DNA from 4 places in the Paenibacillus sp. 203 genome. Region 2 is predicted to be linked to each of the others. Evidence: riboswitches for the same ligand, from Rfam matches in the RefSeq annotation. Region 2 holds a riboswitch; each other region holds the start of a gene.
The links. Region 2 has a riboswitch for cyclic di-AMP ahead of WA407_RS08280 (3D domain-containing protein). Riboswitches for the same ligand answer to the same signal wherever they lie in the genome.
Positions count from the first base shown of each region.

Region 1: it holds a riboswitch for cyclic di-AMP, as region 2 does, so the genes downstream of both, WA407_RS10960 (hypothetical protein) here and WA407_RS08280 (3D domain-containing protein) in region 2, are expected to answer to the same signal.
Region 3: it holds a riboswitch for cyclic di-AMP, as region 2 does, so the genes downstream of both, WA407_RS15745 (TrkH family potassium uptake protein) here and WA407_RS08280 (3D domain-containing protein) in region 2, are expected to answer to the same signal.
Region 4: it holds a riboswitch for cyclic di-AMP, as region 2 does, so the genes downstream of both, WA407_RS24375 (3D domain-containing protein) here and WA407_RS08280 (3D domain-containing protein) in region 2, are expected to answer to the same signal.

Region 1 covers NZ_JAXCHD010000004.1:327,175-335,092, reverse strand. Annotated here, with positions in the region: gene kdpA (potassium-transporting ATPase subunit KdpA) at 1-1,355, opposite strand, end outside; gene WA407_RS26740 (potassium-transporting ATPase subunit F) at 1,507-1,584, opposite strand; gene WA407_RS10960 (hypothetical protein) at 1,768-2,163, opposite strand; cyclic di-AMP (ydaO/yuaA leader) riboswitch at 2,279-2,446, opposite strand; gene WA407_RS10955 (glutathione peroxidase) at 2,913-3,398, shown strand; tRNA gene WA407_RS10950 (tRNA-Leu) at 3,491-3,573, opposite strand; gene WA407_RS10945 (urease accessory protein UreF) at 3,836-4,573, shown strand; gene WA407_RS10940 (XRE family transcriptional regulator) at 4,870-5,091, shown strand; gene WA407_RS10935 (helix-turn-helix domain-containing protein) at 5,216-5,599, opposite strand; gene WA407_RS10930 (helix-turn-helix domain-containing protein) at 5,693-6,067, opposite strand; gene WA407_RS10925 (MarR family winged helix-turn-helix transcriptional regulator) at 6,253-6,708, opposite strand; tRNA gene WA407_RS10920 (tRNA-Leu) at 6,872-6,954, opposite strand; tRNA gene WA407_RS10915 (tRNA-Lys) at 6,970-7,045, opposite strand; tRNA gene WA407_RS10910 (tRNA-Glu) at 7,132-7,203, opposite strand; gene WA407_RS10905 (DeoR/GlpR family DNA-binding transcription regulator) at 7,448-7,918, shown strand, end outside.
Region 2 covers NZ_JAXCHD010000003.1:403,953-411,870, forward strand. Annotated here, with positions in the region: gene WA407_RS08270 (ABC transporter substrate-binding protein/permease) at 1-1,458, shown strand, start outside; gene WA407_RS08275 (amino acid ABC transporter ATP-binding protein) at 1,445-2,167, shown strand; cyclic di-AMP (ydaO/yuaA leader) riboswitch at 2,398-2,571, shown strand; gene WA407_RS08280 (3D domain-containing protein) at 2,578-3,246, shown strand; gene WA407_RS08285 (polysaccharide deacetylase family protein) at 3,436-4,242, opposite strand; gene WA407_RS08290 (NADH:flavin oxidoreductase/NADH oxidase) at 4,548-5,570, shown strand; gene WA407_RS08295 (PspA/IM30 family protein) at 5,658-6,326, shown strand; gene WA407_RS08300 (DUF350 domain-containing protein) at 6,458-6,865, shown strand; gene WA407_RS08305 (DUF4178 domain-containing protein) at 6,890-7,396, shown strand; gene WA407_RS08310 (DUF4247 domain-containing protein) at 7,410-7,918, shown strand, end outside.
Region 3 covers NZ_JAXCHD010000006.1:168,993-176,910, reverse strand. Annotated here, with positions in the region: gene WA407_RS15755 (LysR family transcriptional regulator) at 1-447, shown strand, start outside; gene WA407_RS15750 (potassium channel family protein) at 453-1,130, opposite strand; gene WA407_RS15745 (TrkH family potassium uptake protein) at 1,149-2,489, opposite strand; cyclic di-AMP (ydaO/yuaA leader) riboswitch at 2,898-3,050, opposite strand; gene WA407_RS15740 (CPBP family intramembrane glutamic endopeptidase) at 3,312-5,042, shown strand; gene uvrC (excinuclease ABC subunit UvrC) at 5,011-7,095, opposite strand; gene trxA (thioredoxin) at 7,256-7,573, opposite strand; gene dnaI (primosomal protein DnaI) at 7,699-7,918, opposite strand, start outside.
Region 4 covers NZ_JAXCHD010000016.1:79,254-87,171, reverse strand. Annotated here, with positions in the region: gene WA407_RS24400 (tRNA1(Val) (adenine(37)-N6)-methyltransferase) at 1-49, shown strand, start outside; gene rsmI (16S rRNA (cytidine(1402)-2'-O)-methyltransferase) at 46-927, shown strand; gene WA407_RS24390 (AbrB/MazE/SpoVT family DNA-binding domain-containing protein) at 1,052-1,306, opposite strand; gene WA407_RS24385 (HD domain-containing protein) at 1,638-2,921, shown strand; gene WA407_RS24380 (TatD family hydrolase) at 2,964-3,734, shown strand; cyclic di-AMP (ydaO/yuaA leader) riboswitch at 3,936-4,218, shown strand; gene WA407_RS24375 (3D domain-containing protein) at 4,490-5,638, shown strand; gene rnmV (ribonuclease M5) at 5,785-6,330, shown strand; gene rsmA (16S rRNA (adenine(1518)-N(6)/adenine(1519)-N(6))-dimethyltransferase RsmA) at 6,338-7,222, shown strand; gene yabG (sporulation peptidase YabG) at 7,278-7,918, shown strand, end outside.

The sequences.
Region 1 (7,918 bases), on a different contig from region 2:
CCGTGATAGCCAGGGTTCGTGACCGCATCGTATCCCCAATGACTCATAAATGCAAGTGCAGTTGGGGCGAGAATGAGAAACGGATGTACCAAAATGGCAATCGCGATCAGCTTCATTTCCTTGCCTTCAATTTTCCTCCCCATAAATTCCGGAGTTCTCCCGACCATCAGTCCGCATATAAACACACCCAGAATCGCATACATCAGCATATTCATCAGTCCGACACCCTTGCCGCCAAAAATGACGTTTAGCATCATTTCTCCCAAAGCAGCCATGCCACCCAGTGGGGTTAGTGTATCATGCATATTATTGACTGAACCTGTCGTTGCCGCTGTTGTGACCGCAGTGAATAAAGCCGATTGTCCAATGCCGAAACGAACCTCTTTCCCTTCCATGCTTCCCTGAGAAGCATCCACACCCAGTGTCTGGATTAACGGATTACCTGTCTTCTCAGACACATACGTAATGGATAGAAAAATAAGAAACAATACCATCATGGAGCTAAAAATAATCCAGCCCTGCTTACGATTACGGGCAAACAATCCAAAGGTATACGGCAACGAAGCCGGCATTACCCACATTGCCAAAATTTCCAGCACGTTCGTCCAAGGACTTGGATTTTCAAAAGGATGCGCAGAGTTAGCTCCCGCATAACCACCCCCGTTTGTCCCCAAATGCTTGATGGACTCCAGAGAAGCAATGGGTCCCATAGAAATCTGCTGCTGTGTTCCGCTCAGCGTCGTAATATCCGCCGTAGGCTGTAGCGTCTGGGGCACCTTCAATCCAACCAGCACCAGCGTAAGCACAAAGGCCAGCGGCAGGAAAATTCTTATGATGGCTTTAATAAAATCTTGAAAGAAATTGCCCATTCCTTCACCGCGCCGCGTCAATCCTCTCATAAAAGCCGCAGCAACCGCAAAACCGGAAGCAGCCGAAGTGAACATCATCATCGTGACGAACGCCATCTGCGTCAGATACGTAAGCCCGCTTTCTCCGCTATAATGTTGGAGATTCGTATTCGTCATAAAGCTGATTACCGTATTAAAAGCTAGTGATGCTTCCATATTACTGTTTCCAGCCGGATTACCGGGAAGCATTCCCTGTAAACGCAACAGCAAGTAGCTGATTGCCACAAGCACGGCGTTCGTAGCAATGAAACTCATAACATACGTAGTCCAACGCATGCTCTCCATTTTCTTCAAGCCTACTACCTTATAAATCAGCTTTTCTGTTCTGCCAAAAATCCGATCCGTCCGATTGGGTTCATTCGAGAATACATGATACATATATGTACCCATTGGCTTTACCAAGAGCAGCAATATAACGATCACAATTCCAATTTGAAGCAGCTCCATCCTTTATTCCTCCTTCAAAATGCTCCTGCGTTTGGAACAACAGACCTGCTTCCAGAGCACCAATTGTGTGCACACGTTTGCGAAAACCTGCTACCTATGATGCTTTAATGTTCAGATCTGTTGTTCCCGCCCACTCTATCCCTACCAGTGACTAGAACTTTTCAGGGTTCAGGAGTGCGTAGATTAAATACATAAACACAATAGCCGTAAGCCCGAGTATAACGATCATCCTCTTCGTCCTCCTTTAGAGGTCTGCGCATCACACCAGCGTACAAACAGCAGTATCACTCCATAACTCACAGCCATGACGAGCAGCATGTATATATCCATCATGTTTATACCCTCCGTATCGGTCTTCAGATCGCCATTCTTATTTCATCATAAAATCATAAAACAACTATGTTATAAGTGCTTATCCGTTCAGCAGAAAACCCACCTCTCCGTTCAATGTGTAGATCACATGGTCCGCTCCCAATCCCCGATAAATTCCTTGTGGATTACAGCCGTGTGTAATAACATAGATCGATTCCGATGTTAGCGGCCGACATATTTGCAGGAAACGGCAAGTCAGATTCAAGCTGTTCTCAAACAAATACACACTACCAATTTCTTTTTTTGGAAAATTCCATTTTCCCGCTTGCATGGTATTGATGCGGACAATGTGCTCCACACCCATTTTTTTGAGCTGTCGTTCCTCCTGGGCGCTATTCGTCAGAACTGCAAACGCCAATTTTTTGTAAATAAGCAATTTCACAAAACTTCTGCCCGCTTCATTCGGTGCAGTGACAATAATTAACCGACCTTCCATCAGTAGCTCCTCTCCCGGTATAAAAAGACAACAAAAAGAAGCCGAAGGAAAAAGGCTTTCCTCCGGCTTCTGACATATCCATGATAAAATAAACCATGGCTGCACACGGCGGTTTGTTGCCTCTCCCTGTACGCTTACGAGGTTAGCTGTCGGATTCGGACGTGAGAGTCGCCCTATTTCTGGCACTTGACCGGAAAATTCACCCCATGAGACACACGGCAAGCCGTACAGTCTCGATTGGTTCCCCCGCTTTTGCAACTGCAAAATTCAGCGCTATAGACATTTCGTTGTTGCTTCATTCAAGTTAATTTGAAATTACGTCTTGAATCATACACCCGCGCATGGAAGACTGTAAAGCTCAACTGCGGGGTTATAAATCGGCCTTTAGAGCATAGAAGATTAATAATAACGCTTACAATGCAACTATGCTTCTCACAGCTCATTCAATCTCTGTTTTTCATCCCTTTTTGAAAATGACAAGCATGTCAATATTGGCGTAGGGTAGAGCGTTTTTGGCCTTTTTTTGTAAAAAGAGAAGAAAATACGCTATATGTACCAGCTAAGCACCGATTGAACCCGCTTTTATAAGAAGAAACACCTTAATTCGCTCCATTTGCGGTGCGATTTACTGTTTTGAACAAAATACGATTTTACAGCGGCAGAAGGCTTAATACAGCTTTTCCAGACTTGCAACCTCACTTTGAATTGCTTACAATTTAATTGCTGAATATTGAATAAGGAGAGATACTATGACCGTTTATGAATATGATGCGCAAACCCTGCAAGGGAAACCAATTCCGTTATCCACATATAAAGGGAATGTTCTGCTTATTGTGAACACAGCCAGCAAATGCGGGTTAACCCCCCAATACAAAGCGTTACAAGAGCTATATGACCAGTACCATGAACTGGGGCTCGAAATTTTGGGATTTCCCAGCAACCAATTCGCCAAACAAGAGCCAGGGTCCAGCGAGGAGATTTCCGAGTTTTGCCAGATCAATTATGGTGTTACCTTTCCGATGTTCGCCAAGACAGATGTCAATGGCGATCAAGCGCACCCCTTATTTCGCTACCTGACCCAAACAGCTCCGGGGGTATTAGGGTCCAAAGCGATCAAATGGAATTTTACTAAATTCTTAATTACACGAGAAGGTAACGTATTTAAGCGCTATGCACCGCAAACCACTCCAGATAAGTTGGCGGGAGATATAGAGAAGCTTTTGCAGCAAAACTGATATTCTTCTTTATCACAGTTATTAAAACAAAAAAAGCATCCCTTCACGTAAAGCGTGTCAGGATGCTTTTTTTAACTAGGTCTTGCATATAATGCGGTCGAGAGGACTCGAACCTCCACGGGCGTACGCCCACTACCCCCTCAAGATAGCGTGTCTGCCATTCCACCACGACCGCAAATCATAATGTATTGAGGCAACAGATTTATTATACTCTCTCATCAACTATTTGTAAACACAAATATAATAATTATTTTATATGTTATTTTATCTAACATATATGAGCGATAATAATATTTAATTTGACAAAAAGGCTACTAAAATGTAAATATATATTACATACATTTCGAATTTTTTCGTTATCCCTAAGTAAAGAGTAAAATAATATAACATAAGGATTCACTTCGAGGAGGCGAACCGCCCTGCATAAAGGCAACCGTTTGCTGAACTATGCATTATTGTTGGACCCTTCCCTACCTGTTGGTGGCTTCACCCGTTTTAACGGACTGGAGAAACTATTCCGCAACGGACATTTGAACAGTCTACAAGACTTGGAACATTACATGCTGAATGATTTGTATCCTCAATTTACAACCGTTGACGGCATGGCTATCAAAAGTCTGTATGTCGCCATCCAGCAGAATGACGGTTGGCGGATCGCTCTCATTGATAAGATGCTGCATACCCAACGTCCCTCCTTGCAGCATGTGAAGGAGTTGCGTCTATCCGGTCAGCGTCTACTTAAGCTCGCTAAGGCTCTTTATCCTTGGCTTGAATTTGACCAGTTGGAATCCATACTCATTCAATACAATGCAATTGGCACACTCGCTACCGTTCACACCTGGATTAACTTCCTTCTCGTAAACGATGTAGAACAGACCGTTCACGGCTATCTTGGCGCAGCGGTGTCCTTCTGTGTGGAAGATGCCTTCAAACTACTCAATCCTCCCTATGAGGAAAAGAACCCTTTTATGGAGCGTATGACCAGCGAGCTGCTCTCCGCATGGAAGAAGCTTAACAAACCTGAGCCAACTGCATTTCAGCGTCGCCTTCTTCACAGACATTGGTCCAGCTCCTACATCACTCTACCGCTTTATATGAGCCATAATAGCCAATTGGATGAGCCTAGACTGTTTTCCTCCTCAGGTCTATTCAAACGCCTTCCAGCATCCCCCTGATGCGTCGTTTCGCTAATGTGGCAGCAACACCAAAAACACTCTGTCCCTTTCCTCAGGTGGCAGAGTGTTTTTTATCCACATATAATCGAAATTCACACTATTAGTAGACTCTAGACGGGTTATCAGAACCACCTAGCACTTAATTAAGTAATTAATTCAACAAAATAACGTATTTACGATTGTAAAAACACGTATAAAAGTGTATCATAGTTTCAGATGGTTAATTCTAACATGTTTACTGATGATTATTATAACACACCAATTATTCCGCAAGAATCCGTAAGGGGCGATTTCTCTTGAACAACAAAATGCCTGTCACCTCCTTCGGGTGGGCCATCAAACAACGGCTTGTCGAACTTCGACTGGATCAGAAAACATTTTGTGAGACACACAATATTCCGCCTTCACGCTTGTCCAATCTGATTCACGGCACCCGCAAAGCACAAAGGTACAGAAAACAAGTTGCTGCAATTCTGAACATCGAAGATAACGATTATAAGGAGGCACCGCCACTCTAAATTCAACAAGCATTCCAGTTACATATAGGTCATTCCATATCACCAAGAAACCAAATAAACCCGTAAAGCGAACCCCTCCAGTTCGTTTACGGGTTTTCAACCCAGACGATCTTTAGCCAAAAAATTATTCCGGCTTTGTTTTATCCTTGTCACTTTTTTGCTTACGGTATTTCGCAAATTCAACATATTCTAAAATAAAATTCTGTTCTTCCGTCTCAAGATCTTCTGCCTGGCAATTCAGTGGCCCCATCACTCCAAAAAAATAAGCAGCCTTCTGCTCCTGAAGTACGCCTTCCCCTGGCTTAATTCCTTTCATTAACCAATCAAGCGATACATTAAAAAAGTCCGAAATCTGAATCAAATGGGCGGTACCCGGCGTTGTTTTACCTCTTCTCCAATCACCGAGATTCCCTGAACTGATTTTAAGTTTTTCACAAAATGCCTTCTTGGTCATTCCGCGATCCTTAATCAAAGCTTCAATCCGCTGATAAATAGTTTGATCTCCCAAAATGTTTCCCCTCCGACACAGTAACTTTTTCTGAATTAATTTTCATTTTTCAGCCTTACTCATTAGTAATCCTCATCAAATCCTAAGCAACCATTACCCCATAGTAGAATTGCGCTGGTTTTTCTCTTTACGAAAGCGGGTAAATTCAATATACTCAAGTAAAAAATTTCTTTCCGTCTCACTAAGCGGTTCCCCCTGGCAATTCAGTTGCCCTGAAGCGTCAAAAAAATAAGGGTCTTGCGACTCCTTCAGCACCTCACCCTGTACATCTCGACCCAGCATAATCCAATCCAGACTGGCATCAAAAAAAGAAGCGATTTCAATGAGTTTATTCGTGCCCGGCGTCGTTTTTCCTCTTTTCCAATCCCCGAAGTTCCCTGTACTAATGCCTAACTGCTGGCAGAACGCCTTTTTCGTCATTCCCCGTTCCTTGATGAGTTCCTCAATGCGATGGTAAATAGATTGCATAGAAGTTCCTTCCTCCCTAGCAGGCTCTCAAATAACGATATCATGTTCTCTGTTCCCATTTCAAAGATCACGTATGCTAAAATTACCGAATTATGTATGTTGGTTTCCATTATACCACAACACGCAACAAAAACCGCCTGTTTTCCGAAGAAAGGGCGGTCTTTAAGCCAGTTCACTTACGCCAATCACGTAGCAGCGTTGTCGATTTTAAGTAAGATATGCTTCAATTCATTCAAAGTTTCACTCAGATGCAATAAATCTTCTTCTGGCAGATACACCAGTCTTTCTTGAATTTTATTGGAGAAGGTATGAAATACCTGTTCACAAAAAGCATCGCCTTCTTGTGTAATCGCCACATTCACGACTCTGCGATCCGAATCACACGACTGGCGGTCAGCCAACCCATGCTCCACCAGTTTGTCCAGAAGAGGAGTCATGTTCGGACGTGAGACATTGAGCTGTTTGGATAAATCAGATACCGTAGACAAGCGCACCTCACGCAGAAGCAGTAATACCTGAAAGTTATTAGGCGACAAATGTAATGGGAAATCGAGCGGACCGTAGGTGAAAAATTTCTTCTTCACAATCGGAAACAAGCCCAAAATATTTTCTGATATATTTCCTAACAGTTGAGTGTCCATATTTTTCACCGTCACTTCACAAGTTTATACTTATCATTCTATAACATTATGGCATTATATTATACTATGGAATCATTATTTCATCATAATCATTACTTTATTACATCACTACACAAATAAAAAAAGCCTCTACCGCGAGAGACTTTTCCGTTTATTCCATTGATGCGGTCGAGAGGACTCGAACCTCCACGAGCGTACGCTCACTACCCCCTCAAGATAGCGTGTCTGCCATTCCACCACGACCGCATAACAAAATATAAATGGTGAGCCATGAAGGACTCGAACCTTCGACACCCTGATTAAAAGTCAGGTGCTCTACCAACTGAGCTAATGGCTCATGCTGTTCATCCAAGCTGTCCGCCATTAGACCAGACCTCAGGAATTTCCCTTAAGCATGCAACATGTAGTCTATAAAGACAACAATGACCCGTAGGGGATTCGAACCCCTGTTACCTCCGTGAAAGGGAGGTGTCTTAACCCCTTGACCAACGGGCCTTATTATTATGCGCCAACTTGGCGACAAGAAAGAGTATATCAAATAGAATAACGAATGGCAATACTTATTTCTAAAATTTTAAAAAAAGCAGTTTTTATAAGTACAAAATGCATATTAACTTACAATCCCTTATATCAAATCATTAAAATCCTGAAAATAGCGATAAATGATTGCAATATCACTTGTATTTACTTATAATCACTTACAAGATACCGAAATAATTATATATCAGAGGAGCTTTCTATGTATCAGGAAGAACGAATGTTAAAAATCGTTGATTACTTACAGCTTCATAAACGTATTTCGGTGGATGATATTTGTGAATTTTTTAATGTTTCACGAGATACGGCCCGTCGAGACCTCGTAAAACTTGAAGAACATCAAAAAATTATTCGCACCCGCGGTGGCGCTCTTCTCCCTACACTTCATCACGATCCAATTGGAAATTATAACGAAAGACTGCTTACTGTATCCGAGGAGAAACAAGTGATCGGACAGCTGGCTGCCAGCATGGTACGAGATAAGGATCGTATTATATTGGATTCCTCTACCACCGTACAGGCGTGTGCAGAAAGACTGAATGTGCAGGAATGTTCGGTCATCACCAATTCAATCAATCAGGCTGACGTGCTATCTCGAAAAGACGGTGTCTCCATACATCTGTTGGGAGGCCGCCTGCAAAAAGAACACCGATATGTATATGGCTCCTCCGTG
Region 2 (7,918 bases):
AAGGCATATCGTTTTACCGCCCTGGTTTTGTCGGCGGTTATCTTGCTGTTGACTGGTCTTCCCATGCTCACTGCATACGGAACGGAAGCAAAGCCACAGAAAAAACTTGTAGTGGGCATGAGTGCCGATTTTCCGCCGTATGAGTTTCATAAAGTCATTAACGGTAAGGATACCATTGTTGGGTTCGATGTGGATATCGCCAAGGAAATCGCCAAAGATTTGGATGCTGAGATGGTCCCTGAGGACATGAGTTTTGACTCTTTGCTGCCTGCTTTGCAAAGTGGTCGTGTAGACTTGGTACTGTCCGGTATGACACCGACGGATGAGCGGAGAAAGAGCATTGATTTTTCAGATGTATATTATCGCTCCAAGCAAGTCATTATGGTACGCCCAGAGGATAAAGACAAATATCCTACGATGGATGCTTTGAAAGGCGAGAAGATTGGCGCACAAAAAGGGAGTATTCAGGAAGAAATTGCTCAAAAAGTGCCCAATGCCACTGTAACGTCATTGGATAAAATATCGGATCTGGTACTCCAACTGCGGACCCAGCGTATCAACGCTGTTGTGATCGAAGATACGGTTGCTAAAGGATACACGTTAGATGGTACCGTAACACTTGCCAAGGCGGTGCCTGAGGATGCCGGAGCAGAAACAGCTGTAGGTATACGCAAGGGGAACGCAGAATTGCTTGCCTCTGTAAATAAAACGTTGGCTCGCCTAAAAGCGGACGGGTCGATTGAGAAGTTTTCCACGGAGGCAAGTGCACTCTCAGCAGATCGACAGGTTTCTTCTAATAACATCGTAGATATTTTTTGGAAATACCGCAGTTTATACGCTACGGGTATCGGCTACACTCTGTTGCTGTCTGCGCTCGGAGTATTGTTCGGATTTATCATTGGTCTAATCATATCCTTGCTGCGAATGAGTGGAGTACGTATCATTGAATGGTTAGGTACCACTTATGTAGAGATCCTGCGTGGCACACCTATGCTGGTGCAACTTATGATCATTCATTACGGGGTTGCTTTGACGCTGGGTGTCAACTTTACGCCACTTCAGTCTGGCATAATCACATTGTCTCTGAATAGCTCGGCGTATCTGGCTGAAATTTTCCGTGCAGGTATCCAGGCAGTGGACCGTGGACAGATGGAAGCTGCCCGCTCGCTCGGGATGGGGAGAGGCAAAGCTATGCGTCATGTCATTTTGCCGCAAGCGTTTAAATCTATTTTGCCTGCTATCGGTAATGAGTTTATTACGATCATTAAAGAATCATCCATTATTTCGACCATTGGGATGGTGGATATTATGTATCAGGCCCAGGTCATTAAGAACATTACCTACGAAGGATTAAGTCCGTTCATAATCGCAGCCGCTATTTATTTTGTAATGACATTCAGCTTGTCTAAGCTGCTGGGTTTATGGGAAAGGAAGTTGAGAGCCAGTGATCACCGTTAAACAACTGCGTAAATCGTTCGGTAAGAATGAAATTTTAAAAGGCATTGATATAGATATCGCCAAAGGTGAAGTCGTCGTCATCATCGGCCCCAGTGGTTCGGGGAAGAGTACGTTTTTGCGTTGTATGAATCTGTTGGAACAGCCTACGGACGGGGAGATTTTATTTGAGGGCGAGCCGATTACAGCTCGTGGCCATAATATTAATGTAACCCGGGAGAAGATGGGGATGGTGTTCCAGCATTTTAATCTTTTCCCGCATAAAACAGTGTTGCAGAACCTGACACTTGCCCCAACACAGGTTAAAAGACAGTCAGGGAAGGAAGCGGAAAAAATTTCGCTAGAACTCTTGCGTACCGTAGGGCTTGAGGATAAGAAGAATACCTATCCGAACCAGCTATCCGGAGGACAGAAGCAACGTATTGCGATTGCACGTGCTTTGGCCATGCAGCCGCATGTAATGCTGTTCGATGAGCCGACTTCTGCATTGGACCCTGAAATGGTTGGAGAGGTTCTGGATGTAATGAAGAAGCTCGCCGAAGGCGGGATGACAATGGTAATCGTGACGCATGAAATGGGCTTTGCCCGCGAGGTAGGCGATCGAATTATCTTTATGGATAACGGTCAAATTGTGGAGCAAGGTACACCAGAGCAGGTATTTGGCACTCCAAGCCATGATCGCACCCGTGATTTTCTTGCCAAAGTATTGTAAGGAAGTGCTGATATAATCTATAAAAAAAGCCCTCCGTTTGACGGAGGGCTTTTTTTCTTTTTGTCACCATTTCCCTATATTTTCGTAACAAATATCGATTTGTAGATGACAAAATTGTAACGAGTGTAGTATGATGTTCAAGGTTCCCAACATTTTCATGCGGATAAGGTTACAAAATTGTGATATTATGCAGTAAGCCAAAACTTACCGGGACAGCATACGGTTATGACAAACGCTGAATGCTGGGTCTAAACTATGGGAAGTGCGGGGGACGTAACAACGGCAGTCATTCCGATACGTCATAAGACGATGTGGAATATGCCTAGGGGTGAATTGCACAAGCATAGGGCTTCTCCTGAGTCCGAATCCGACAGCTAACTTCGCAGGCATAACAGAGGAGGTACATATCTTTGAAACATCTAAAACATATTGGTAAAACGATGAAATTTGCGGTGCTTGCCGCAGCTATTGCAGGGCTGGCACAGACAGCTGGAGTAGCGGATGCTGCTTCGCTTCACACTGCCAAAGAGGGCGATACCTTCTTTTTGCTTGCTCAACGTTATGGAGTATCGGTAGACGAGCTAACGAAGGCGAACCCAAACATTGCTTCCAACAATATATATGCAGGTCTGCAAATTAAGGTACCTGGTGAAAAAAGTGTGAAGGCAGCTTCGGATTCGAAGCCGCAGCTTCTTACGGAGAAAGCACCAGCGAATGAGGGGCCAACGATTGAAGCGTGGGGCAAAACATTCAACTATAGCAAAATAGTTGACGTTAAGGCTTCAGCGTATTCTGCCGCAGCCGACGAGAATGGTAAATGGGGAGCAGTGGACTACTACGGCAATCCGCTTAAACTAGGTACAATTGCGGTAGACCCGAACGTCATTCCGATGGGCACGAAAGTGCTGGTTACAGGCTATTCCCACCCAGGTTTGCCGGATCATTCTTTTGTAGCTGTCGCTCGCGATCAGGGTAGCGCCATTACAGGAAAGCGGATTGATATCTTTATTCCTGGCAACAAATCATTTGTGAACGACTTTGGATTTCAAAATGTGAAGCTGTACGTTATTGATAAATAGCATTGTACGTATATACGGTTTAATTAAACATAATATATATTATGTAAACTTAATACCTGTATCCTACCGCATATAACTAGGTCGCAGGTCTTATCCATAAAAAAAAGCTGTCTTGACGAGCAGAAAACTTCTGCTGGTAAGACAGCTTTTTTACGTTGCTTTAGCTGTAGCTCAATCATAAACATATGGTTATTTCCGTTCCGATGTGTGGAGTAGCCGGGGGACTGTCACAAATTTGTAGTCCTTAGCTTTTAGAGAGTGAATTAGACCCGGCAGAGCTTGGACAGTGCCTTGCAAGTTGGAACTTTGACCTCCACCTGCGTGCATTAAAATAATAGAGCCAGGCCCGGTAGCTGGGATCACATTGCGTTGAATTTGTGTTTTACTTAATCCCTTCCAATCGAGAGAGTCTACATTCCAATTGACAATCATATAGCCATGACGACGTGCCCATTGGATTTGAGGCTCCGTGATTTCACCGTAGGGTGGACGAATCAACTTGGGGCGAAAACCTGCGCTGGCTTGTAAAATACGTTCTGTTTTTGTAATCTGGTTGCGAAAGCGTTCTGGTGTGGCCTTCCTAAAATCCGGATGAGTATAGGAATGGTTTCCTATAGCATGGCCTTCACGGATAATACGGCGTATGATCCCCGGATGCTTTTCCGCACGGTGACCGACGATGAAAAAGGTGGCTTTGATGCCATTGGCGTGTAATACGTCCAAAACCTGCGGCGTATACCTAGAATCGGGCACATCATCAAAGGTTAGGGCAATTTGGCGGGTGTGTGGGCCGCACATTTTAAAAATGTCCGCATGTTTTTTTCGCAGCATTGCTAATGTAGGAGTTGCTTGATCTGTGCTCTGATGTACAGAAGAAGCAACAGCTGCTTCCTTGGGATGGGGCGTTCCGGTGTTGGGAGGCGCATCCGCGTGAACGGGTAAACTTGAGAATGCTAGTAACAGTGCCAAGCATGGCAACACTCCCCTGTACGGCATATGTATCCCCCCTTTCCGTGCAGTGGTACCTAGTGGTGCTCTCGACTATTATGTACCTGTCCTATTAAAAATATGCTGGTAACCAAGTTCGGCTCATAAACGACTGGAAAGAAGCCCACGATGAAACGATTATCAATGAAGATGATGGAGCTAAACGTACATATTCTCTTAAACATGACCGAAAACAGGAGCATTTTCGCAAGTTTTAGCCTTACAACGAATTCGGTATACTGTGACAGCTGGTGTATAATGGGGATGCAATTCATAATTATACAGACATGGAATTGAAGGAAGGATGGATAAAAGTGACCGACTTGTTTACTCCTTATCAATTAAAGGGGCTTTCTTTAAAAAATCGGATTGTCATGCCCCCGATGTGCCAATACAGCGTGGAGGCCAAGGACGGAAATCCAACGGATTGGCATCATGTCCATTATGTGAGCCGGGCAGTAGGAGGCACTGGACTTATTATTGTGGAAATGACAGCGGTCCATCCAGATGGACGTATTACGGATCGTGATTTGGGTATTTGGAGTGACGAACATATTTCTGCATATCGTAAGATTGTAGAGGAAGTCCACAAGTATGGTGCCAAGATTGGTATTCAACTAGGCCACGCTGGACGCAAGGCTGAAGATGCTGAGCAACCTGTGGGTCCGTCCACGATTCCTTTTAGCGAACGCTTTAAAAAGCCGCACGCCTTAAAGACAGCTGAAGTCAGGGAACTGGTTCAGGCATACAAAGAAGGCGCGCGCCGCGCGGTTGAAGCCGGTTTTGATACGGTTGAGATACATGGCGCTCACGGCTATCTGATTCATCAATTTCATTCGCCTTTAACAAATACCAGAGAAGATGAATATGGACAGGATTTGTCACTGTTCGGTGTTGAGGTCATACATGCTGTTAAAGAGGTTCTTCCTGCTGACATGCCTGTGCTTATGCGGATATCTGCCAAAGAATACGTCGAAGATGGATATAACGTGGAATACATAACAGGCGTAGGGGAACGATATCGTGATGCAGGTGTGGATATTTTCCATATCTCTTCTGGTGGTGAGGGTCCGATTGGTTCTGGCGGAGGCCCGTCTGCGCGTGCCGGCTATCAGGTGGATTTGGCTCATACCATCCGTGAAAAGCTGAATGTACCTGTGATTGCTGTTGGCTTACTGGATGATTATGAGGACGCCCGCCGGGTTGTTCAGCAAAAAGAAGCTGATCTGGTAGCAATAGGCCGTGCCATGCTGCGTGATCCCTATTGGGCGCTGCATGCATCGCGGGAGCTAAAAGTACAGGCCGACATCCCAGAGCCTTACTTGCGCGGTTTTTAGATATTTTTGAAACCCTCTTTGCAAAGCTTGCGTAAACATGTGTACAGAGCTTAAAATTTAAGCATTCAACTCTAGGAGGAACTTCACATGTCTATTTTCAAACGATTAAGAGATCTTACGATGTCCAACATTAACGCCATTATCGACAAGGCAGAAGATCCAATTAAAATGACGGATCAATACATTCGTGATATGCAAGAGGACCTGGAAGATGCAGAGAAAGCGGTAGCCGCTCAAATTGCTATTGAAAAGAGGTTCAAACAGCAATACGAAGAACAGGCTGCTTTGGTAAAGAAACGTGAAGAACAGGCACATACCGCTGCAAAAGCACAAAATGTAGATCTGGCCCGTCGTGCGCTGGAAGAAAAGAAATCTGCTGAACAAAAAATGAACGAGTTCAAAGCTGGTTACGAACAGAACAAAGCTGCAGCCGATAATCTACGTGGCAAGCTGGATGAAATGCGCAGACAGCTGACAGAAATGAAAAACAAGCGCGAAACACTGGTTGCCCGTTATAATGCAGCTAAAGCGCAAACCGAAATTAACAAAGCTATGAACGGTTTTAGCTCTGATACGGCAACTGCCGGATTGAAGCGTATGGAAGAAAAAATGTTGCAAGCAGAAGCACGTGCCGAAGCGAGCAACGAAATGTCCTCTAAGGAAAAATCGTTGGATGAGGAGTTCAAAGAGCTGGATAAGAAAAGCGCCGTGGACGATGAGCTTGCCGCTTTGTTAAAGCAATACGAAAATAAATAAGAACATTTTAGCAATGCCACCAAGTGTGATTGCTCAGGAAGCGAAGGAGAAACGTTTTCTCCTTCGCTTTTCCCTGCCTGGAGGCGCAAAACATTATATGAAGGTCAAGAAGATGTGGAGGATGGTATGAAATGCATTTTTTAGAAACGATGAAAGCAATGCTTGTATGGACTGGTGCGGGGGCTATTTTGATCTTCGTATTAATGTATGTCGACTCTTTATTTACGAAGTATAAGGATTTTGCCGAAGTGAAAGCTGGAAATATGGCCGTAACGGTACGAATGATTATGAAGCTGGTTGCACAAGGCTATATTTTGTCAGGGTCTATCGCTACAGCTAATAATTTGCTCGAAGCGCTTGTGTATTCTGTGATCGCCTTTGTCATCCTGCTTGTTTTGGAAGTTATTGTACGTCTGCTGTTGCGGTACTGGGCTCAGTTTGACCTGGATAAAGGTACACAGGAAGGTAAAATTGGTTTCGGTCTGTTTTCAGGAGCGCTGCATCTAGTTGGCGCCTTGATCATTACAGCATGCTTCTAGGCTAAGAAAGGCAGGAATATAACCATGGGTGTGTGGAAAAGAATTTCAAATCTATTTGCTAAGCCGGAGCCGCCAAAAGCAGAGAAAAGCATGCTTCACTTAAATCCAGGTGATATCTGTGAAGTGTCGCTTGTTACCTATGAAGTGGTAGGTCGTGTACATAATCGTGCCCGGAATGCCGTTGTTTTGACGCTTCAGGATGGTAATCAAGTCAGTTATCTTCATATTGAGGAACGGGAAACACTGCAATTCGGACTATATCAGGCCATCGACGGCAGACTTGACAACCCTGAGGAAGTGCCGACCATTTTAGAGCTGGATGATACAACGTATCATTTGGAGGAGCAGTATTCTGGGCATGTTACCGTCATGGGCCGTGCTCCTTTCCGACAGGGTGGAGAGCAGCATGTTTGGCAGTACCAGTCTGATGATTATCATCTGTTGCGGGTAGAGTGGCAGGACGGTCGCTTTATGCTTTATGAAGGAGAAGAAGTGATTACCGGAGACGTCAAGGTTATTCGGGCAAGCTAGGAGAGGGTTACACATGAGCAAACGCACCTGGCAGTATGCATTAAAGATCATGGTGGCGCTGAGCTTGTTCGTATCCGTGTTAAGCGGCTGCGGCGCGCCAAGTGTAAAAGATACGTATCCGCTGGAATCGGTTAGTGGCAGCGGAAACTCGACCTCGTATGTATACCGGGCAGCTGGCAAGACAGTTCCGGAAGTAGCGGAGGAATTGAAAGAACAGCGTACACCGGAACAAATGTCACCGCAGAGCAATGAGCGGATGTTTCTGGTATATAGCGATGAGTGGTACCATTTGCAGCAAGATCCAGCTAAGAAGGAAGATACACTCATTGAGATTGACAGTAAAAAGTATGTCGAACAAAATTACAGTTCAAGCTTTCTAAAAGGATACTTAACCGCAACTGTGCTGGATGCTCTGTTTGATTCGTTGCGTGGTTCAGGCTCCTATCGGGGCTACTCCAGCAGAGATGTATACCGACCTTCTCAGGGCCAATATCGTGCCCCTACGGTGCAGGAGAAAAAAGC
Region 3 (7,918 bases), on a different contig from region 2:
CTGCGTTGCATTCCGCTATTTGATGATCATTTGGAGCTCGTTGTTCCCATTGGACATGAATTAACCGTCAAGACAGGAACGGCCTCGATGAAAGATCTGCAAGGATTGCCGATGATTATTTTCTCCAAAGGAACCTGGTACCGCAGTCTGACGGATGACTTGTTCCAGCGCAGCGGCATCATGCCGGATATCCGTATGGAAATCGACTCCTTCGAGGCAATTGTACGCCTGCTTCCAACCTGTAAGGCTTCTGCCTTGCTGCCCAAATCCTATTTGCGTAGCGAACTATTACGGGATAATGGACTCACTGCATTATACTTGCCCGATTTGAAGGAGACACGCCGAACGACCTCCCTCATTTACTCGGAGACGACCGATCTCGGTCCGACAGCACGACGCTGGATTAGCGAGACACGTGCGTCGTTTGCAGGCTACCGTATGGTGTAGAGGGTTTAATCCTCTTCATTAACATTAACAACCTCATCCTCAAAGCGACCGATATTGTCATTCGAGCCGATGATGACCATGATATCGTCTGCTTTTAGCCGATCCATAGCCGTCGGTGCGATCAGGATACCGTTCGCTGTATGAAGCGCCACGACGCTACAACCAAAGCGGGTACGGGCATTTAGCTCTGCTAGCGTTTTGCCATTCAGACATGCAGGTACATTGAGTTCCACAATACTGTATTCCTTAGACAACTCCAAATAATCGAGCAAATTAGGCGTGACTAGCTGGTGAGCCACCCGGATACCCATATCCCGTTCTGGATAAATAATCCGGTCCACACCGAGCTTTTCTAACGCACGCCCGTGCAGCACAGATATGGCTTTGGCTACAACTTTTTTCACACCCAGCTCCTTCAGCAAAATGGCGGTGAGGATGCTTACCTGAATGTCATCACCAATAGCAACAATGCCACAATCGAAATTACGGATGCCCAGTGATCGCAACGAATCTTCATCGGTAGCGTCCGCCACGACAGTATGTGTCAACATCTCACTCATACTGTCCACAACATCCTCATTCCGGTCAATGCCTAGCACCTCGCACCCCATATCAACCAATTGCAAAGCCAGGCTTGAGCCGAACCGCCCCAAGCCAATAACTACAAACTGCTGCGTTTTCATATCTACTCGAAAACTCCCTTATCCTATAATCATTTTGCCTTCCGGATGACGATACAATTCTTTACCCTTTTTCGGCCCCAGTGCATAAGCTAGCGTGAGTGGCCCCAGTCTACCTGCAAACATCGTCAGGGTAATCACCAACTTTCCTATGACTGTCAAATCAGGTGTAAGCCCCATCGACAGCCCCACCGTACCAAACGCAGACACCGTCTCAAACAAGATCATCAGAAAATGATGATCTTCGGTTGCCGACAAAATCATGGTCACCCCGATCACGAACAGCAACCCCAGCAGTGTAATGGTCAAAGCCTTGTAAATTCGTCCCTGCGCAAGTCGGTACTTGAACAGTACAATATCTTCCCGCCCCCGCAGCATCGAAATCACCGCTCCAATGAGCAGGGCGAATGTTGTGGTCTTAATCCCGCCTCCAGTGGAACCAGGAGAAGCCCCAATAAACATGAGTATGATGATAAAAAACTGCGTAGCCTGCCGCAAGCCTGCGATGTCCAGCGTATTGGCACCTGCGGTACGGGGAGTAACGGACTGGAATAAAGATCCCAGTAGCTTACCACCCCAATCAAGCGAGCCAAGAGTCCTTGGATTCGTAAACTCAAATACAAAAATCACGAGCGTGCCGACTACAATCATTGCGCCCGTCATGCTGAGTACCACCTTGGTATGCAAGGACAGTCTCTTGCGCTTGCGATATTCTGCCAGGTCTGACATCACTACAAAACCAATGCCGCCAGAAATAATTAGAAACATTGCGGTAAAATTAACAATCGGATCATATACATAACCTGTCAAGCTGCGAAATTCACCGAATAAATCAAAACCAGCATTGTTAAACATGGAGATGGCATGCCAGATTCCAAAATAAATCGCCCTGCCTACGGGCATATCAAAGGACCAGCGAACCGAGAATATCGTAGCGCATACGCCTTCAATAACCAGTGAGTACAGCAATACCTTACGGATTAACCCGACAATTCCCTCTACAGAAGTCTGATTCATCGCTTCCTGCAAAATGAGGCGCTCCCGCAAGGAAATCCGACGTTTGAACACCAGCGCGATCAAGGTAGCCATAGTCATAAAGCCGAGACCGCCAATCTGAATGAGTGCAGCGATGACGACTTGACCAAAGGTTGTGAAAAAGGTCCCTGTATCCTTAACGACAAGCCCTGTTACACACGTCGCGGACGCGGCAGTAAACAAAGCGTCTATAAACGCAAGTGGCTTTCCTGTTGTATTGGAGATCGGCAGCATTAACAATAAGCTACCTATTAGAATGATAATGGCAAAGCCCGCAACGAATATCTGCGGTGGAGAAAGCCGAAGCCAGCTTGCATTGGGATTCATCTATTCATCACTTCTCTCCTAATCCTTAAAACTATAAATCAGTGATTTAATACGGTGTAAGCTCGCTACGCGTTCCATTTGATCTTTCGATCGTCGTTGCCCCTGAATTTTTTGATTTTTCCAAACCTTAGTTAACTATAATTAGCATTCCCTGAATACAGGAAGAATGCATGTCAAGCACTACTCGGCCCCCTGTGCTATTGGCGGGCAGTAGCGAAGGGGGCAGAATTGTTCTGAAGAAGCGAAGCGTTTGCCTTTATCTCCGGATTTTAACCATTAAAGGGGGTATACAATAAAAAAATCCGGGGATAACAGCAATCGGAAGAATAATCTGCACCCGCAGCGGTCTAACCAATCCAAACACTTTTATACGCACAAAAAAAGACACCGGAAAACCGAGTGCCTGACTTGGTTCCTGCTCATAGCCTACGAGGTTAGCTGACGGATTCGGGCAGCACAGTATGCCCTATTTACACTTCCGATCCAGCAGGATCGGTTGTAAAATTCACCCCAGTAACATGGTTCCCCCGTTTTCCCATAGAAATTCGGCTCAACTGTATATCATTACCTATGTATTTCATAGGCATTGCCTCAAGATTATAATCCTTCTATATCCAGATCACAAAACCGATTTCGCCGAAAAAACGTGAAATTGGCTTTATTTTGCGAATGGGCATCGTTTAATCGCAGCTTATCTAATTTTATTGGAACTTTAAAGTGCTTTCACTCTATTTTCATGAATATCGCTTGTCTGTTGGCGCGAACCTGTGCAGTATGATATCTTTAATGGATGTTCTTATTTACAGATTAAGGAGGAAACTCATGAATCCTATCGGGAAACCGGTCGTGCTCACGGCCAACTTCAAAAAATTAGGCTTGCTGGGCGGGATTGGCCTGATTTGCTTTTTTATCTTTCAATTGCTTATTCCCTCGCTTAGCAATCCGAGTCCAGAATCAGTAATGAACGCAAAGGTCATCAGCAAACAAGAAGCGGTCATACACGCATTGGACTTCGCCCGCTCCGAGCTGGGCTATACTGAATCACAGCCTGAGGAGCCTGTCGTGACCTATCAGGCCGAAACAGATTTGTACGGTTATTTATCTAGAGAAAAACTACTTCAACAGTACGACCGTACATGGAAAAAAAGTTACCCTTACGAAACCTTTCGGGTCGATCTGCCTGAATCCTCAGCGAAGAGTAAACTGCAAATTCATGTGGATTTATCCACTGGCAAGGTCGTTAGCTTTAAACGGATCACCTCCAGCACCAATTACACACAGGCTGATATTTCTACGGATGAACAAGCACGTAACAGGCTTGTACGTGTGGCTGAGGACGGCATGACGCTCGAAGCCAAGGAGCAGGCGGCCGCAGTATGGGTCAAGCGCTTTGGCTTTAAGCCGTCGGATTTGAAGCTTGCGACCACTGAACAAGAAGGCGGATTAAAGTATACCGTAGACGATAAAAAAATCGGCGCCTCGGTACTTACACTGGCTTTTACTTTTGAAGACGGTGATGTTCGCTCCTTCACCCAAAGCTTTTCGGCCCCGTCGTCCTATACCGATTATATCGAAAAGCAAACATTTTGGGCGAATTTGATGACCTATGCGGGTTATGCCCTATTTAGCTTTGTACTGGGTGTACTTGCCATTGTGTATGCGTCACTCACCCGACGACATACTTCATTTGTACGCGGCATTGTTCTATCCGTTGTATACTTTATTGCTAGTATAGCTGGGACCATGAACATGCTGCCTTTATTGCAAGCAGAAGCAGGCGGTAAGGGCATGCTTATATTTCTTATGGTTTTCCAGATTGGTGTTACCTTTTTCATGGCTGTAGCGCTCTACTTCTCCTTGGTCGGCGGTGACGGGCTTATGCGTCAGGTTGGACTGAATGCATGGCCGCGTGCAAAAGAGCCGGGCTACGGGTTGTATGTGCTTCGCAGTATGTATGTTGGCTACTTGTGGGCCTTTATTTTACTCGGGGTACAATCCATCTTATTCTTTATACTGGAGCGCACATTTAATACATTCTCCACCACAGATGCCACACAATCCCCTTACAATATGGCTTATCCATGGCTACTGCCGATTATGGCGTGGATGGCAGGTATTGGAGAAGAGACTGTCTACCGTCTGTTTGGTATTCCGATGGTCAAAAAAATAGTGAAAAACACTTTTGTTGCTTGTCTGATCACCACGCTGATTTGGGCACTGGGACATACGCTTTATCCGATCTATCCGGTGATTTCCAGACCTATTGAGCTGACTTTTCTTGGTTTGCTGTTCAGTTTTGTGTTCCTGCGTTACGGCTTTATTGCCGCCATGTTCAGCCACGTTATTTTTGACAGCATTCTAATGGGACTTAGTGTGATGAGTCTGGGAGACACTGTGAATGTGAGCGCTGGTCTATTCTGGATCTTACTTCCAGCCATCGTGGGTTACATCATTTATTGGTTTAGTCCTAAAAAGCCAAATCGAATTATGTTTGAACCTATAAAAAAAGAGGAGCCGTATTCTACGACTCCTCCTCCCGAAGGGCAGCTATAATCTGACGCGCAAGCTTATCCCCAATAGAGAGAGGCCGGAAGTCTTCGACACTGGCCTCTCTTATTTTTTTGAGCGATCCAAAATGCTTAAGCAGTAACTTACGCCGTTTCTCGCCGATGCCTGGAATAGAGTCCAGCCGGGAAGTTACCATAGATTTGCCGCGTTGCTCGCGGTGGAACGTAATGGCAAAACGGTGAACCTCGTCCTGAATCCGTTGCAGCAGATAAAATTCTTCGCTATTGCGTGCAAGTGTCACGGCCTCAGAGGACTCTCCCACTAATAGTTGGGAAGTTCTATGTTTGGCATCCTTCACCAGACCACACACAGGAATGAACAAACCCAGCTCATTTTGCAATACATCGGTCGCCGCCTTAATTTGTCCACGTCCACCATCGACAACGATCAAGTCGGGACGTTCCAAATTTTCCTTAAGCACACGTTCATATCTACGTCGGATAACCTCACGCATTGTTTCATAATCATCGGGTCCCTGCACAGAACGGATTTTATATTTTCGATACTCCTTCTTGGCAGGCTTGCCATCAATAAACACGATCATGGCTGAGACTGGATCGGAACCCTGGATGTTGGAGTTATCAAACGCCTCCACCCGGTGCAAGCTATCCAGTCCAATGGCACGTCCGAGATTGCTTGCAGCTTTGGATGTCCGTTCCTCATCCCGCTCGATCAGCTTAAACTTCTCATCCAAAGCAACACGTGCATTTTCCGTCGCCATGCCTGTCATTTGCTTTTTCAGTCCACGCTGCGGTACAAGTACCTTTACATCCAACCATTCAGCCAGAGCGAGAGCCGCCGTACTCGGGTCCTCCAGTCCACCGGATAGTTGGGTTTCTGTTTCCTTTACTCCGGTATCTTGGTCACTAACTTGGTCTTGATTTGTTGCTGCTGCATAAGTTGCCCGTTCTTCAGCCACCAGCAATGAGTCAGCAGAAGGCTCTGTCTCCGTTTGTATCGCTTTCTCATCTGTCTGTCCGGTAGCATCGGTTGTAGCTGCACTGTGGAGTACAGTTTCTGCCGCAACCGGTTGATCGACATTGACCTGTTCGGCCTGCATCAGCTTAGGAGAATCTGGAAGCAATATTTCTTGCGGCACTGCCGGGTTGTCACTATAATATTGCGTCACATAGGACATAAAATCACTGTAAGCCTCACCGTAGAAAGGAAAAGTCGACATATGGCGCTCGATCATTTTACCTTTGCGGACATATAGGATTTGTACACACATCCAGCCCTTATCTACTGAAAAACCAAATACATCTCGATCCTTCGCATCCGATGTGGTGATTTTCTGCTTTTCCATCATCGCGTCGATGCTGATAATCTGATCTCGCAGCTCCTTGGCCCGCTCAAAATACAATTCCTCTGCGGCCTCCTGCATTTTACGCTGAAGATCCTTTTTAATTTCCTCATGTCCCCCGCTCAAAAAGGAACCAATCTCCTGACCAATCTGGTCATACGTTTCCTTCTCGACCTCTTTCACACAAGGCCCCAAACATTGATGCATGTGATAATACAGACACACTTCCTTGGGCATTACACCACACTTGCGTAACGGATACATACGATCCAGCAGCTTCTTCGTCTGATGTGCCGCGTAGGAATTGGGGTACGGTCCAAAATATTTTGCTTTATCTTTCAGAACGCGACGGGTCACCTCCAGCTTGGGGTGTGCCTCGTTCGTAATTTTCAAATACGGAAAGGTTTTATCATCCTTCAATAGCACGTTATAACGCGGCTGGTACTTTTTAATGAGGTTGCACTCCAAGATGAGCGCCTCCATATTACTGCCTGTAACGATATATTCAAAATCACGGATATCGGAAACCAGTCGCTGCGTCTTGCCGTTATGGCTACCTGTAAAATAGGAACGGACCCGGTTTTTCAACACTTTGGCCTTGCCGACATAAATAATGGTGCCTTCGCTATTCTTCATCAGGTAACAGCCTGATGCATCCGGCAGTAACGCTAATTTGTGCCGTATGTTCTCCAGCGCCTTTTCCTGATTCTGCAAGTCCTCCGCATAAGGTTTCATTCGCCCGGTTCCTCCTTCCATTCTTAATGATTACTCAACTAACTACTTAGAATATATAGGAATAATACACAAAAACGCCCCCGGTATTTACAACCGGAGGCATTGACCTTTCATGGCCGCTCCACCAAGCCCCCGCGGGAGCATGGGTCACATGCGATGATTATTGGTGTTTAGTAAGCATGCTTTTCAGTGCTTCTTTGGAGTTCAGACCTACCACTTTATCGACAGGCTGTCCGTCTTTGAAGACGATCAGGGTAGGAATACTCATCACGCCGAAACGGGAAGCAGACTCTGGATTTTCATCCACGTTCACCTTTGCGATTTTGACGCTATCGCCAACTTCTGTGGACAGATCCTCCAGAATAGGAGCGATCATTTTGCAAGGACCGCACCATGGCGCCCAAAAATCAACCAAAACGGTTCCTGTGCCTTCGACTTCTGCGTTGAAGGATTGATCGGACACGTTAACAATTGCCATTGTATGTTCCTCCTTTATAGAAAAGTCAAGATTATTATAACCTGTAATGTCTGTTTCGACACCTTTTAATTATATCACAATAGTCTTTTAATTGTAAGATATCAAAATAGCAGACGGAAAAACGCTTACCCCCGCTGATTTTTTCCCTTTACGGTAATGACATCTACAAAAGGACGAATCCGGTCCATCAAGCGTTGTCCTTTGTACATTTCCTCTCCGTCCTTGCTCGTAAAGCTGAGATGCTTCTCCAGCCCTTGCAATGAGTAATTGGAAGTATAAAAGGTCGGTTTGCGATTCATTCGGTAATTCAGTATGGAGCCCATCACATGGTCCCGTACCCACGGG
Region 4 (7,918 bases), on a different contig from region 2:
GGAAATAAGAGATATCTATGGAGAAGTAAGCAAGGGGGATTCTGTGTGAAAGCAGCTGTACAAAAAAGCTTTAGTACCAGCGAAGAAGAACGGGGAAAGTTGTATCTTGTTGCGACACCTATTGGAAATCTGGACGATATGACCTTTAGGGCGATTAACACCTTAAAATCATGTAGTATTATCGCTGCTGAAGATACACGGCAGACACGCAAACTGCTCACTCATTTCGAAATTACACCGGATATGCTCTTCAGTTATCATGAACATAATAAGGCTGCTAGTGGGCCTGAACTGATACGTTATATAATAGAAGGAAAAAATTTGGCACTGGTTAGCGATGCAGGTCTACCAGCCATTTCTGACCCTGGTTCGGATCTGGTCAAACTGGCACTGGAAGCGGAAATTAGCGTCATTCCTATCCCAGGAGCAAATGCGGCACTATCGGCTTTAATTGCCTCAGGACTGGATACAGAAAGGTTCACTTTCGCTGGCTTTCCACCACGGGAGAAAAAGGACCTAGAGAAGCTGTTGCTATCGTTTCAGGTATCTCACGGCACAATTATTTTTTATGAATCGCCTCATCGTATTGTGAAGACATTGACGGTGTTGAAGGAAACATTAGGTTCACGCAAAGTGGTGCTTGCGCGTGAGCTGACCAAGCTGCATGAGGAATGGGTGCGGGGAACCGTGGAGCAATGCCTTGCTAAACTAGAGGAGAATCCGCCGATTGGTGAATATTGTCTGGTGATTGAAGGGAAAGACGAAGAGGAAGAGGAACAGGAACGTCAGGCATGGTGGCAGTCTTTATCTTTGGAGTCCCACGTCGCACATTATGAGGCAGAGGGACTCACACGCAAGGATGCAATGAAGCGTACAGCCACAGATCGTTCAATCTCCAAGAGAGATGTTTATAACGCACTCTTATGAATATCTGCCTAAACAAAAAAGGGCCTTCCAACGGTTGGGTTCAAACCGTGGAAGGCAACAAGGAGTATATATGAAAAAGGTTAGAATTAACAATATCTGATAAGTCTATTATATACTAAAATTCTCAGTTTGTCACAGGTGTTGGGATTTCAGAAATGCAATCTTGGCAAACAATTTTTCCTTTGAAGTAAATTACGTTCTCAGCATTGCCGCAGAAGATACAAGCAGGCTCGTATTTTTTAAGCATGATGCGTTCGCCATCAACATAAATTTCCAAAGCGTCTTTCTCTCCGATTCCCAGGGTACGGCGCAATTCGATTGGAATAACAACACGTCCGAGCTCGTCAACTTTTCTTACAATACCAGTGGATTTCATCATAATAAATCAGGCTCCTCTCGCCGTTTAAAATAATATAAGTGTCATGATTCGACAAAATTTTCTCTTTTCTGATATTTACTATACCAACGATTCCCAAAACAGTCAACCTTAAAAATGTAGTAACAGTCTGATTATGCAAAAGTATTTAGATTAAAGAGCTTTACTTGTGTGTATTGCCTTATCTCATTGATGATTTATTCAGTTTGTCGATTTGGAAATGTCGAAAAACTATAATTCGACATATTACGACAAAGAATGTCGAATGAGGGAAACCATTTAGGATTTTATTGTATTTTAATCCATTATTCCGAATATTAAAGGAGCTGATATCTTGCACCAGCCACTTAGTGAAGAAAAAGTTTTTAAAGACCCGGTACATAATTACATCCATGTTCAGGATACTGTGATATGGCGGTTAATCAACACGCCGGAGTTCCAACGTTTACGGCGAATACGGCAGTTAGGAACGTCGTATCTTACGTTTCATGGAGCGGAGCATAGCCGGTTTTCACACTCATTGGGCGTATATGAGATTACGAGAAGTATTATTTCTCAATTTGAACGTGGAGATTTCCCGGATTGGCCGAAGGAGGAAAGACTGGTTGCTCTGTGTGCAGCTCTATTGCATGATGTGGGGCACGGCCCATTTTCTCATTCAATTGAGGAAGCCTTTCATATGAACCATGAGGATTGGACATGCCGCATTGTACTGGGAGACACGAAGATCAACGCCGTGCTACGGCAAGTCGACGAGAAGCTTCCACAAAAGGTGGCTGCGGTTATAGCCAAAACGTATGATAAACCGATTGTTGTCAATCTGGTAACCAGTCCACTAGATGCCGATCGTATGGATTATTTGTTGCGGGATGCTCACTCGACAGGCGTCAACTACGGCACGATTGATTTGGATCGTATTTTACGACTGCTGCGTCCTCATAATGGGAGAATTGTTGTGAAGGAATCAGGTATGCATGCAGTAGAAGATTATTTAATGTCACGCTACCAGATGTATTGGCAAATTTATTTTCATCCTGTAACACGCAGCTCGGAAATCCTTTTACGTAAAATTTTCAAGCGAGCAAAGGAATTGTTTAAAAACGGATATGAGTTTGGATTTCTGCTGAACCCGTTGCCGGATCTGTTGAAGGGAGATCTTACAGTAGAGCAATATCTGATGCTCGACGAGTCATTAATCCAGACCGTATTTAGCCAGTGGAAACGAGAAAAGGACGAGATTTTAAGTGATTTGAGCAGCCGGTTTATGGACCGTAGATTGTATAAATATGTAGAGATTGAAAATATGGATACAGATACCATTGACAGTATTCGAGAAGCTTTGAAAGAGGCTGGTTTGCACCCTGAATATGATTTTGAAATTGATTTTCCGACAGATCTTCCTTATGATGTGTTTCGGCAGGGTGGCTCGACGGACAACCAGATTTTACTGCTTGGACGTCAGGGCGAGGTGAGTGAAATATCCGAAGTTTCGGAAATTGTGCGCTCAATAAGTGGTATTCACCGAGGGAAATATCATATGTATTTTCCCCAGAATAAATTAAACGCGGTAAAAGACAGGCTTCCTGCCGAAATAAGGAATTATTTTGTCAAAGAATAGACAACTATATAGAAATGTAAGTAAAAAAAGGAGATGTAAACCTTGGATTTATTCGACACTCATACTCACTTGGATGCGCCACAATTTGACGAAGATCGTGAAGAAGTTATAGCACGTGCTGTCGAATCAGGAGTAACGCGGATGATCAATATCGGATTTAATCGTGAGACCATTCCATCCACCATGAAATTGGCCGAGACGTATGATTTTATTTATGCGGCAGTTGGATGGCACCCACAGGATGCTATTACAATGCAGGAGGGCGATCTAGAATGGATTGCATCGTTATGCAGTCATAAAAAGGTTGTAGCCATCGGGGAGATCGGTCTGGATTATTATTGGGATACATCACCGAAGGATGTGCAGCATCGGGTGTTTCGAAATCAAATTGGTCTGGCTCGTGAGCTCAAGATGCCCATTGTTATTCATAACCGGGATGCACATGAAGATATTGTTAAGATTTTGCGCGAGGAAAAAGCGAGTGAGATTGGTGGAGTCATGCACTCCTTTTCGGGTAGCTGGGAGACAGCGAAAATGGTGCTGGATATGGGATTTCACCTTTCCTTCGGTGGTCCAATAACGTTCAAAAATGCCAAGCAGCCAAAAGAGGTGCTCGCACAGGTGCCGCTGGACCGTCTGCTCATTGAAACTGATGCTCCCTATCTGACGCCTCATCCGTTTCGTGGGAAGCGAAATGAGTCTGCACATGTGAGACTGGTAGCAGAGGCTGCAGCCCAAATCAAAGGGATTACAGTGGAGGAATTAGTGTCAATAACGACCCGAAATGCCCTGGAACGATTTGACATTCAATGAAAAAGTGAAGAAATCGATCAAAATAAAGAGATAGACGAAGCTAATCATGAATTTGTTGCAGGAAACTCGAGAATATTACAATATTTTAACCGAATATTTTAAAAAATGTACTTGAAACCTGCTTTACAACATGCATAGAAACAGGATATCATCTTTTCAGTGAATTGTTGTTTGAATGTAAACATCAACAAGTCATTTCATGAACCAGTCTCGCTGAGTCCCTTTTACAGGGAACGGGGGAACCGATATGGCTTACAGTAGGTCCGGCGTATGTGCAAGAAGGGAACGTCTCTTCCGCCAGCCGGCTCGACCTAAATTCTTTTCCCGGATGGGATTGAACAGGTGGAGGAGCCGTATTTCGATTTCTTTCTGGGTCTTCGGGGTGAATGTGAAGGCGACCGCCATGAGCGGTTGACCCAAGCTAGGGCGACTCTCTACGTCCGAACCCGACAGCTAACCCCGTAAGCGTAACAAGAGAGAAGCCATCTCGTGCATGAGTTTTCCCGCATATTCACACATGCCGGAAGCCACGAAAGAGCTCTCTAGTCTCTTTCTCTGGCTTTTTTTGTTGTGAATAAAAGAAAATCTGTCATCATACTGTGGTTAAACAGGGGAGGACAGCATGCCGCGAAGACGGGTACATGGTGCAGGACAGTCGTAATTTGGGCTTGTCTTGTAGAAAATCTGTTATAGTCACGTCAAATCTCAACTATGTCTTACTCCAGACGGCGGGCTATGTAAGGAGGACGGAGGAAATGGGCATTTTCCAGAAAAAGGATACCCATGAGTCACGCTCATCCAGCATGTCTTACGTATTGCGTTGGAAGCAAGAGAATGTGCGCCAGGCTGCTTTGGTTGCTATTTTTCTAATCGCGCTAACGATTATGATTTCAATTCTGATGTACACGCAATCTAAAAAACAAGTCTTTTTTGTCATCGATGGCAAGGCGTCTGCGGTAGAAACCCGGGAATCCAAGCTTCAAGATTTGCTGAGCGAGCATTCCATTTCACTTCAGCCGCATGATACAGTTTCCATGCCGCTAAATGGAGCAATACAGGATGGCGATCGCGTAGTCATTAAACGTGCCAATCAGGTTAAAGTATCTTCAGGCAATGAGACGAAAAAGCTGTACACAACAGAAAATACAGTAGAAGGTGCCATTCGTACCTCGGGCTATAAATTATCATCAACGGATAAAGTTTATCCTGCGTTGGATGCCTCTGTTTCGTCTAACATGGACATAAAAATCGTCCGTGTGAAGAAACAGCAGGTCGAACAGAAAAAACAGGTGCCTTATCAGGTCATCAAAACGGCCGATCCGAGTCTTTATAAAGGCGATAATCGGGTCATTCAAAGCGGCAAATCGGGTGTGGTCGTCCAGCACGTTCAAAAGGTATATCATGATGGAAAGTTGGTATCCAAACAGCTGGTTAACAAGGAAGTTGCACAGAACCGTGTGGATAAAGTCATTGCGGTAGGAACGAAGAAAAAACCGGTCGTTCTTGCTGCTTCCGTCGGTCCCAATGATGCGGTTAAGGCAACAACGGTTAGTTCGGGCAGTGCTGTCCGTAAAGCAGGCGTAAATTTTAAATATAGCAAAGTTTTACAAAATGTCTCCATGACGGCGTATTCCTCACAGGAGCCAGGTATCGGTACACGTACTGCATCCGGCGCACGTGTCACGGAAGGACGCACCATCGCGGTCGATCCGAGTATAATTCCAATCGGCTGGTGGGTGTACATCGAAGGGGTGGGCTTCCGTCGTGCGGAGGATACCGGTGGCGCGATTAAAGGCCACAAAATCGATGTGTATTATGAGAGTTTGAGCCGAGCCAACCAATTTGGTCGTAAGCACGGTAAAACCGTATATGTTATCGGACCGGTAAAGCCTGAAATCAACTAAAACAGGTTGTGTATGTTGAGGGCAATGCGATAGTATTAACAACATAGTTATGCCATGCTAAGAAGAGGATATCCTCTTCTTATTTTGTTTTCAAAAGCAGGGAAAGATAAATATAGCTTGCTGTGTAGCAGTGGAGGGAAACGCAAATGATCAAGGAAGTGATCGTGGTAGAGGGCCGGGATGATACGGTGGCCATTCGCCGCGCTGTTGAAGCGGATACGATAGAAACTGGCGGCTCCGCCATTAATAAAATGACGCTGCGTAAAATTGCATTGGCGCAGGAGCGGCGGGGGGTCATCATTTTAACCGATCCCGATCATGCAGGGGAGCGCATCCGTAAGATTATCGCTTCCAAGGTACCCGGCTGCAAGCAGGCCTTTATACCCGAGGCAGAAGCGACGCGTAAAGGAGATATTGGCGTGGAGAATGCCTCACCAGAAGCGATCAGACACGCTCTTGCACGGGTCCATACGACAGTGGAAGGCGCCGACCCGCTGATTGAGTGGGCGGACCTGATTGATGCTGGACTCATCACCCATCCCAATGCTGCTGCACGCCGTATGGCCTTAGGGAATGTGCTGGGTATTGGTTATTGTAACGGAAAGCAGCTACATAAACGGCTCTCTGTATTTCAGATCAGCCGCGAGGAATTTGCCGGGGCGCTGGCACAAATTGAAAGTGAAGGATTGTGATGTCCGTATGACAGGGATTCAAGATATAGCAACACCGCGGCGTACGAAGGAAATTATTCAACGGCACGGTTTTTCGTTCAAAAAGAGTTTGGGACAAAATTTCCTGATTGATCAAAATATTCTCAATAAGATTGTAAATGCTGCTGGATTGGATGAGACGAAGGGTGCACTTGAGATCGGTCCTGGGATTGGCGCTTTGACCGAGAAGCTGGCTCAATCGGCCAAGGCAGTTACCGCTGTCGAGATTGACCAGCGGCTGCTGCCAATTCTCGAAGAGGTGTTGGCCCCTTACGAGCATGTGAAGGTACGTCATGGAGACGTGCTGAAGCTGGATTTGCGAGAGGTGTTCGCAGCCGATTTTGCAGACGTGAGTAAAGTAAGTGTCGTGGCTAATCTGCCGTACTATGTTACCACACCGATTCTGATGAGGCTGCTGGAGGACAAGCTCCCTCTGGAGAATATCGTCGTTATGATCCAAAAAGAAGTGGCTGAGCGCATGGCTGCGTCTCCTGGAACGAAGGATTACGGCAGTCTGAGCATTGCAGTGCAATATTACAGCGAACCTGAATTAGTCTGCACTGTGCCGAACACAGTATTTATTCCCCAGCCAAATGTGGAGTCTGCAGTCATACGGCTGCGTGTACGGGAAGCCCCTCCGGTGGAAGTGGTGGATGAGAAGCACTTCTTTGAAGTGGTTCATGCTGCTTTTGCCCAGCGTCGTAAAACCATTTCCAATAACTTAAAAAGCCGTTTCTTCACCAAAGAGAACAGGGACACGCTGGAGCCGCTGTTGCAACAAGCTGGTATTGAACCCTCCCGTCGAGGAGAAACGCTAAGTATTGAGGAATTTGCGCGTCTCAGCGCTGTGCTGTTGGAGGCAGGTATATCCTAAGCTGGAACCAAACTGTGCATTCACCCATACGATATAGGAGGGGTGATACAGTGTGATGAGTTTAGGGGACTTGGTCGTTCGGAAATCGTACGGCGGAGATGTCACGTTTCGTGTTGAGGACATCCAGCGGGATAAAGCGATCATTAAGGGAATAGAATTTCGGCTGCTGGCCGATTCCCCGGTGAACGATCTGGTCAGAGTGCCTGCAGACCAGATTAGCGGTAAGACTCAGCAGGCCCACATTAAGGCTGGTGAGTCTCTTAATCTGTTGCAACGGGCACGCCAGCAGCAAGCTGCTCGTAGTCAGGCAGCTCTGGTAGGGGACTGGAGTGATCCGGTTGAGTCAACATATTTTGAAATGCCGGGAAAGGTTCTTCACCTGGATGGAGATCCCAGCTATCTGAAAAAATGTCTCAGTTTATATGAACAGCTCCGTGTTCCTGCAGAGGGACATCACGTTCACGAATCGGCAATGGCGGACACGTTGTACCGACTGCTTCCTCGTATCCGTCCGGATATCGTAGTCATTACCGGACATGACGGTGTGCTGAAGCAGCCACAGCCTTACGATTTGTACAGCTTGAAAAGTTATAAAAATTCGCAAAATTTTGTGGCGGCGATTCAGGTAGCAAGACAATATGAACGTCATCTGGATTCGCTGACGATTGTAGCGGGGGCGTGCCAGTCCCATTTTGA